Regions from separate parts of the Peribacillus sp. TH16 genome, predicted to be linked through region 1. Evidence: riboswitches for the same ligand, from Rfam matches in the RefSeq annotation. Region 1 holds a riboswitch; the other holds the start of a gene.
What was found. A riboswitch is a leader RNA that binds a small molecule or an ion and turns the genes downstream of it on or off. The one in region 1 is predicted to bind magnesium.

Region 1 (4,919 bases):
CCGAGCGTTACTCCTCTTACCTACTTTACTAATCCAACGGGGTTAGTAATAAATGGTTCATTTACCGTAGTTAATACCAGTACTTCTTCCGTCTTTAATGTTGACTATACAACGGGAGTCACGACATCAACCATCGTTGTTACACCTGGTCGCTCGGAAACGATCTTCGTTGAAGATTTGAAAACCATTACTATCGAAAGTCTTACAGGAGCAACACCTGAAGCCAACGCAACAGGAAGTTTAGTATTAGATTTGCACTATTGCGTAAAATGCGCTTAGTTAAGACGAATAATCCAATTCACCATTGAGCCTTTGAATTTCTGCTTTATGATTATTCAGGATACGGCGGCGGTTACGAAGGCTGCTGCAAAATAGTATGAAAAAAGCCGACCTTTATTGGTCGGCTTCTTCAGCTAACCTGCCCCGTTAGTTGCATAAAAAAATTAAAGAGCGAAACTACGGAAATAATGAAGTGATAGATGTTGTCATTCTTGTTAATTCTACGTTAGATATCAAAGAAGCTCATGATATTTCACCCCATGTGGAGGAAATAATAGTTAAAGATTACGGAGTGTATCGTGTTCATGTCCATGTAGAGCCAAATTAATAAGTTAACAATTAATATGTTATCTTTCTTCTATTTGCAACTCCCGTGTGCTAGGATTGTTCTTTCATAATAGATCGCTTCAATGGAGTAATGAAAAAAGGCTATTTTCTCAATTTAATGTGAGAAATTAGCCTTTTTAATATTGTAATTTCCTTAACGTTGTAAAACCGCATTTTCCTGACGCTACCCCTTAAAGAAAAAAATAAACCTCTTTTTTAAACGGCACTGAATTAGTACCATAACCCATCCTTCAAAAAATATCTGCAAATACTCTGTTTAAATCTTAATAAACAATTAGTTCCAAAGTGATTATCAATAAGGTTGGAGGTGCGATAGCTAATCTTCCTCCAATCTTTTATTTAACAAAGTCTCGCTGTTTTTAATAAGTCATTCAAACAAGCAAGCTAGTTTACATAAACCACCTTATCAGAAGTAAATCCATTGGAACCCTCCATTCCAATGAATTTTTCTATTTAGGTACTTGTCCAAACTCTTTTCATCCTTTTACATAAACTGGTGATATAACCTCTTCTAACGCAAACATGATTTAAATAAAAAAGTATTATTATCATTTATCCCCTCAAGCGACTGGAGCTACTGAAGACACAGGACCAACCTTTTTAGCAGCCATCATGTTACCGGGGAACTCATCTTAATAGTATTCTTTATCACTAAATAACGCTTGAAACTCCTTATCATCTGCGAAACATCGAAAAACAAATCCATTGAGCAATCTTGTCTTACCCAAACAATTACCTCTATAAATGGAGTGAACTCATCTTTTAATGGTTATTTTCTAACCTTAGGGTTAACTTTAGTTGAATAGTCTTCTGTTAGGTGAGGCTCCTGTATAGAGATACGTTGCATCCCAAAAATGTCGAAAGGCGCCGATGGGTCAACAGGAAAAATCGGATTATGGTTTTTCTTAATGTAGCTGGTAAAACCTATGCTATACAATGCTAAAACTCAACAAGGGGAGAACATTTAAGCATTTTTTTTGTTTTTTATGGGCTCCTTTCTGTGTGAAAGGAGCCTTTATATTTTGGAGGTGAGGAATGCATGGGCACTGACGACCCCAATTCGTTGGAAAAACGCAAGTCGACAACAAGAAAGAGGCAACGAAGGTGTTCATGTCCTCTTGTAACAACTAAGAAGACTCATAACCTTTAATGCCTTGATCTATAACGCGAGGTGTAATGTAATATGATTAAAATGTATTTATACGATCATGAGAACCAAGAGATGACCACTGAGTTTAACCTATCTAACGTGCAAGAGCATTTAAAACATCCTAATAATTTGTTGTGGATCGATATTTACGATGTAAAAACCCCTGAATTATATAAAGTGGCAAAGATTTTTGATTTTCACCCTTTAGCAATTGAGGATTGCCTGCATGACAGTCCTCGGGCTAAGATTGACAACTACGAAGATTACCAGTTCTTCGTTTTACATGCCCTTCGGTATAACGAGGAAGAAGATAAGGAAATTACGACCCTAGAGTTAAACGTATTTGTCGGCCCCAATTACGTAGTGACAATCCATAAAGAAAAATTGAAATGGCTTGGCCAGATGGATGTGATTTGTTCTAAGAACACAAAATACATGGATAAGAGTGCAGATTTTCTTTTGTATGCTCTTGTAGACGGCATAACGGATGAATACTTTCCGATTCTTGACCGCATTAACATCCGTATTGATGAACTAGAAGATGAGATTTACGATGAAGAAATAAGGGGAGTGACAGAAGAATTCCTTGCACTAAAAAGAACAATCATTTTAATTCGACGCGTCATCCTTCCTCAGCGTAGGATCTTCATGACTGTGGACGGAAAGTGGAAGTTTGAAATACGGGAAGAAAATGCGCCGTTTTATGTGGATTTAATTGACCATCTCGAGAGGATAGTGGACTCTACTGAAACGTACAGAGATCTTGTAAACAGTGCTTTGGAGACGTATTATTCCATTATTAACGCAAAATCCTCTGAAAAGTTAAACGTTTTGACCATCATTTCAACCGTAATGTTACCATTAACTTTCGTAACCGGTTTTTTTGGAATGAATGTTCCTTTACCCTATCAAGATTCTCCATTCTCAACGATTATCATTTTAGGGATCTTAGTCATTTTAACCTGGGGCATGTGGAAATACTTTAAAAAAAATCGCCTGTTATAATTATAAAATATTCAAATTAAAGAGGTCTCCAAAAGGTGTAATCTTTTGAGTACCTTCGGATAAAATGGGTACCCATTTCAAAAGAGGTTGGGTACCTTTTATTTAGATGAAAATGTTCCTGCAAACTCATGGAAATCAACACCTAATTTTATTTATTCATAGTTCGTAAAAGTTAATGTTAATTTGCGAACGTTCGCAAACTGTTTTATTACTAAAACGAACACTAAATCTGGCTGTAACGAACACTAAATCTGGCTGTTTTGTAAAGAAATAGCACCGTTCAGAATTGTCTACTTTTACGAACCTACAGCTTTCATAATTAGATAAATAAAGATGAAATAGAAAAAGCTCTAGTGGTAAATCTAGGGCTTTTTATTGATCATCTAGCAAACCCTTGCTACATCAAGGTTGTATAAAATCCTGAATAAAGGATAAAAAACACACAAACGCCAAACTCTTGAACCATATGGGTTTGGCGTTTTTGCTATCTTCTTATAGTTGACTTTATGTTAACTAGTATAGAGCATTCATGTGTTCCTTAGAAACCTTATTCAGCAAAAGGGCCAAATTGCAGAAGATCATTTTCCAATCAGTCTCGTTAAAGCTATCCCAAGAAATCCAACACCCATTCCTATCAGCCATCCGTTGTGGGAACTTCCTAACAAATCTCCCACTCCTCCACCAAGAAACATGCAGCCAACGAATACTAATCCTCCAACGCCCCATTTCTTCCGATCCATAATTCGATCACATCCTTTCAATAAAACATATGCTTTTAGCTAACTAACCTTTCTTGAATACGATATGTTAATTATTTTGCTAGAGGTGGTATAGTTGTTTGGCTTAGGATCAGCAATGGTCAGGGAATTCAAAAGATGGAAATTGACGACTTTGAAGGCATTGTAGGAGGTGAATTTAAATATTGAATTTAAGGGGGATAAGAAATGAAGAATATAACAAAATTTTTCTTCTTTTCGCTATTGATATTACTTTTCTTAAACGGATGTAATTCAAATAATGTAAATGAGGATATATTTCAATTTAAAGATTCTTATGTAGGTGATAACGGTGCAGTAGGAAATATTGTAATGCAATTACCATATAGGGGTACAGTCACATGCCCATCAAGCTAATGAAACGAATTTCCCCCAAAATGAAAAAAGCGTTATTCTTTCAGTAAACTACTCGAAAAGGATGACGTTTTTTCATGGACCTCTCGCTTTCTGAAGAATTACAACGCTTTCTATCTCCAATAGTCCTACAAGATCTCGCCAAACAAGTTGGTTTTGTGCAGCGATCCAGTAAATATCAAGCAGATGAACTCATCGCCATTTGCGTTTGGCTCAGCCAAGAAGTCGCTAGTACTTCGCTTACGGCAACTATGTAGTCGATTACAGGCTTCGACGGGCGTACTCATGAGCCCAGAAGGACTGAATCAACGCTTAATCCAACAGCTGTCGCATTTATTCGAGAAGTCTTTACTTTACTCCTTACACAGAAACTCTGTGCTACAAAATCGCTAACTTCACGTATCATTTCTGTTTTCAAACGTATTCGGATTCTAGATGCGACGGTGTTTCAGCTACCTAATTCCTTCGCCACTGATTATCAAGGCTCTGGAGGGAGTAGTAACACGGCTGGTGTGAAAATCCAACTTGAATACGATCTGCTTAGTGGCCAATTCTTAAATGTGCAGCTAGGGCCAGGAAAAAATAACGACAAAACATATGATGCGGATTGCCTTGAAAGTGTCGAGGCAGGTGATTTATGCCTGCGTGACTTAGGTTATTTTGATTTGCGAGATTTACAAGCGATTCATGAGTTGAGAGCCTATTATATATCTCGTTTGAAATTAAATACATGTATTTATGTGAAAAATCTGGAACCAGAGTATTTCAAAAATGGCACGTTGAAAAAGCAAACAGAATATACTCAGCTCGATATGGTACAGATCATGGAGGAACTGGAACCAGGTGAGACCATTGAAATCCCGGAAGCTTACATTGGCCAGATTCAGAAATTACCGACACGTGTAATCATCCACCGATTAACGAATGATCAAACCGAAACACGACTAAAAAACCAAGCCGTACGTGAGAAAAAGAACAGTATTGTCATGAAGGACAAAAGTAAGCGG
Region 2 (4,919 bases), 560 kb from region 1:
ACAGGCAGAGAACGGAAATATCTTATTTAATGAAGAGAATTACACCAATAAGCATGTGAAAGATCGGAATGTGGGCTTTGTCTTTCAGCATTATGCTCTTTTTCGCAACATGACCATTTTTGATAATGTTGCCTACGGTTTAAAGGTTCGTCCAAGAAAAATAAGACCTAGTAAAACAGCGATTGAACAAAAGGTTACAGAATTGCTTCAGCTAGTTAAGTTGGAAGGATATAAGGACCGTTATCCTTCTCAATTATCAGGCGGCCAGCGTCAGCGTGTGGCATTGGCAAGGGCTCTTGCTGTAGAGCCGAATATTCTTTTGCTTGATGAACCATTCGGGGCACTGGATGCTAAAGTGCGTAAGGAACTTAGGCGTTGGCTAAGAAGACTTCATGATGAATTCAATGTTACGAGTGTCTTTGTAACACATGATCAGGAAGAAGCGATGGATGTTGCTGATCGAGTTGTAATCATGAATGAAGGGAAAATTGAACAGATTGGAACTCCGGAAGAAGTATATGATCAACCCAAGAATCCATTTGTTTACGATTTTCTCGGTAGTGTCAATCTTTTCAAGGGCAAGGTTCATCAAGGGAAATTGGCAACAGGAAATGTGGAAATACATGTTCCAGACAGTGAGGATGGAGAGAGTACTGGTTATGTAAGAGCTCATAACTTTATCATAGAAAGAGAATCATTAGAAACGGATTCGATTGCATCTGTTATTGACCATATTCATACAATTGGACCTATTGTCCGTATTGAAGTGATTCGTCAGGATATAAATGAACCGCTTGAAATCGAACTTACTAAAGAACAATATAATAATCTTGAATTAAAAAAAGGAGAAATAGTGTTTGTCCGGCCCAAAGAATTGAAGGTCTTTGTTGACTATATGGCTGGAATCTAACAGGAAGTCGATAAGTTAACCAAAAAACCGCTAATTAGCGGTTTTTTTATTATCATTAACTAGCGTCAATATCTAATTTTATTAATAAAAAAACATTGACTTCTAAAAGAAACTCTTTTAGAGTGGATTGGTAAACTAAATATCCTCGTTAGGTGAGGCTCCTGTGTAGGAGATATGCTACTGCCCAAAAATGTCGAAAGACGCCAATGGGTCAACAGAAACCATCGACATAAGGTGGTTTTTAATGTAGCTGGCGTTGTCCTATGCCACACAGTGCTAAAGCTCTACGAATGGAGGAACAGGATTTCTGCTATGTATTTGTCATTCAGACAATGTACGTATGTGTATTTGTCATTCAGAAATGTACGTAAATGTACCGTGTGAACACCTCCATTTGTAATGGAGGTGTTTTTATTTTTTTCTGGGAGGTGAGGATAGTGGATAACTATTCACGACCTTATACTCGAAGCATAATAAATATCAAATAAATACAAAGATTAAGGAAGGGGAATTATAAAATATTTTTCTTACTTTTAATATATCGTTAAGGGGAAATATTTTTTGCTCCTCAAAAAAGGAGTGGTGAAGATGATAAAAGACATGACTGAAGACCAAATAACTCTTCAAATCATAAAAGCATTAAAAGAAGGAAAAAAGAAAGAATTTCAAGCAATATTAGAAGAACTCCAACCTTATGATATTGCTCGAATTTTTGAGGGGCTTCCAGAAAAACATCATACACGTTTCTTATTGTTTCTTACTCCAGAACAAATCGCGGAACTAATACAGGAACTTGAAAAAGTACATCAATTAAAAATTCTTACTAAATTAGGAATTGAAAAATCAGGTCAAGTAATGGATCTAATGGATAATGATGATTTAGCTTCATTGTTAGAGAACCTATCTCCGGATAAAATTGAAGAACTTCTTTCAGGTATGAAACAAGAAGAATCTAAAATCGTTCAAAATATCATGAATTATCCCCCTGAAACGGCAGGACGAATAATGACAAACCGTTTTGTGTGGATCCCTCAACACTATACGGTTCGTGAATCAGTTGAAAAACTTAAAATATTTGCGGAGTTCTCGGGAACGATTAACTATCTGTATGTAATTGATAACGATAAAAAATTAGTAGGTGTAGTCTCATATCGAGATTTAATAATAAATGATGAGAATGAAAAAATACAAGATATTATGTACAGTAGAGTTATCTCCGTATTCGCTTATGAAGACCAAGAAGAGGTAGCACATGTTATTGAGCGTTATGATTTTTTATCAATTCCTGTTGTAGATAATAATAATGAGTTATTAGGAATTGTAACCGTTGATGATATTATTGACGTTGTCATTAAGGAAGCAAACGAAGATATTGAAAAACTTTCGGCATCTGGTAAAGCTATTGATTTTGACACGAAGGCACATGTGGCTGCGTATCGCCGACTTCCCTGGCTTATTTTACTTTTATTTATCGGATTAGTGTCTGGAACTATTATTAGTGGTTTTGAAGAAACATTGTCTAAAGTTGTTGCACTTGCCTTCTTTATGCCGATGATAGCAGGGATGACTGGAAATACAGGTACTCAATCATTAGCTGTTGTTGTAAGAGGTCTAATTACTACTGATACGGATAAAGGAGTTGTTTTTAGACTTATTATCCGAGAACTTAAAGTTGGATTGATAATAGGCATTACCTGTGGAATATTAATTTCCATTATAGCTTTTGTTTGGCAAGGAAATCCTGTTCTAGGGTTAGTGGTTGGAAGTTCATTAGTTATGACCCTAATTATTGGGACTTTAGCTGGGACCATTATTCCTCTAATATTATATAAATTCAACATCGATCCAGCAGTGGCCTCTGGTCCATTAATTACAACTCTAAATGATATACTATCGTTACTTATCTACTTTGGCATTGCAACAATGTTTATTTCAAAATTGATGTAGTAAAACCACGATTAAATTCTGTTCTTCATGGTATTCTTTAAAAATAAATAATTATAATAATTTGAAATAATGGATATTACGCTAAATAGCAGAATAGTAATAATGAATGTTAACATATTCAACCAATTATTTGCAGAAAAATGGTAATAGAAATAATCAAATTATCTCAAGGGGCGATAACTGAATGGACATTGTTACTGTTCTGCTTGTCATTCACATTATTGCAGGCAGTGTTTGTTTATTGACAGGGGCGATAGCATCAATAGCAAAGAAAAAGAAAGGCAATCATACTACCATTGGAGAAGTGTATCATGGTGGGTATCTTGTAATTTTCATAACCTCCCTTGTAATGGCAATCGTGAACTGGTCAGAAAGTGCTTATCTTTTCTATATTGCAATTTTTTCTTATAGCTTAGTTCTTTTGGGATACTTAGCAAGAAAACTACGTTGGAGAAATTGGTTGAAGATGCATATAGGAGGAATGTTAGGGTCTTATATTGGAATTATTACGGCTACTTTAGTCGTTAATGGTTCAAAGATTCCATTAGTGAATGAAATCCCTTCTCTCTTATTATGGTTTATACCTACAATCATTGGAACACCACTCATTACTATAGTAAGTAGGCGTTATAGCAGTCGGACTAAACCAAAAGAGTTTATACAATAATAGTTGCATAAAAATCTTTATTCATCTTTAGAGAATCGAGAATTGAAAAGAAGATTCTGTTACAAAAAAAACGAAGTATAACTGGAAATAAACTCTCTAGATTATGACCCATTTTATACGTATCTCGGCTGAACCCTTACTTTACCATCCGAACTATTCAGACAAAAGAACAACAACATCGTCTAATTGTTCTTCAACAAACGGGCGCATTTCTGGATAAAGAAATGCGCCCTTCCTAATGAATTGGACCAGATTATGAAATAAGGAAATGGTACATATTAGTCATGTATAATATGTACCACCTTTTATTTTTATTACTTTTTACAATATAGGTTCTGTTAAGTTTAAAATTATCAACCTCATAATCTATTTTTTAGCACCGATAACTTTAACATCATCAAATAACACCCTGGATGTTCCACCTGACATTAGAATTCCAACATGAGTTTTACCAAGATTTGTTGGAGAGTGCTGTTTGATCTTTATTCAACAAATGGGCCATATTCTTGAATAAGAGAAGAAATTATTAGACGGTGAATCGAAGTTCTAAGTTATTCAAAAATGGAACAATTTAGTTGAACAAGGGTATTCACTAATGTACGTTTATTTAAGGATAGTAATCACTATGAAACTTGTGCTTTTCAATCAATGTGTATTTCAGGAAAAAGTGTTACCTTCTAATAAGTAAAAAGGAGGAAATTATTATGATTAAAGCTGTTATTTTCGACTTTGATGGTTTAATTTTAGACACGGAGACGGCTTGGTATGAGGCATATAAAGAAACTATGGGTTTTTATAAATCTGATTTGCCTCTCGAACATTTTGTTAAATGTATCGGAACAGATAATACTGAACTTTATAAGTTTTTCCAAGAAAAACTGGGGGAAAGTTGTAATATTGAAGAAATTGAAGCTAGAGCAAAAAGCTTACATAAAGTAAAGATGAAAACATCCCAGGCACGTGAAGGTGTAAAGGATTATTTAGAAGAAGCAAAAAAATTTGGATATAAAATTGCCCTTGCTTCAAGTTCAACAAAAGAGTGGGTCACTCATTATTTGGGTGAACTCGGACTGCTAAACTATTTTGAAGTTATTATCACAGGGGATGATGTTGAAAAAGTAAAACCAGCGCCTGATTTGTATTTAAAGGCAATCGAAGTTTTGAACATTCATTCCACAGAATCCGTAGCATTTGAAGATTCGTTAAATGGACTTCAATCGGCTCTAAATGCTGGATTAAAGTGTGTAATCGTACCAAATCCCGTTACAGAAGCTTTAGCTTTTGAAAATCATTCTTTACGTCTTCAATCTATGGTAGAAAAGAGCTTGACTGATGTTATAAAACTTATTGAGCAATAAGGTGTTCGGAAAATTACTTCGCCCTATTGTTAATATG

Region 2: linked by a shared signal. The riboswitch ahead of mgtE (magnesium transporter) and the one ahead of corA (magnesium/cobalt transporter CorA) in region 1 are both predicted to bind magnesium.

What each region holds. Positions count from the first base shown of each region.
Region 1 is NZ_JAEKEM010000002.1:692,102-697,020, forward strand. It holds gene JFV29_RS03250 (S-Ena type endospore appendage) at 1-279, shown strand, start outside; partial or broken gene JFV29_RS03255 (cation transporter dimerization domain-containing protein) at 437-607, shown strand; M-box (ykoK) riboswitch at 1,430-1,591, shown strand; gene corA (magnesium/cobalt transporter CorA) at 1,811-2,782, shown strand; gene JFV29_RS03265 (hypothetical protein) at 3,361-3,522, opposite strand; gene JFV29_RS03270 (hypothetical protein) at 3,727-3,915, shown strand; partial or broken gene JFV29_RS03275 (IS4 family transposase) at 3,990-4,919, shown strand, end outside.
Region 2 is NZ_JAEKEM010000002.1:1,247,314-1,252,232, reverse strand. It holds gene JFV29_RS06010 (sulfate/molybdate ABC transporter ATP-binding protein) at 1-910, shown strand, start outside; M-box (ykoK) riboswitch at 1,048-1,213, shown strand; gene mgtE (magnesium transporter) at 1,499-2,857, shown strand; gene JFV29_RS06000 (DUF2306 domain-containing protein) at 3,042-3,524, shown strand; gene JFV29_RS05995 (HAD family hydrolase) at 4,229-4,882, shown strand.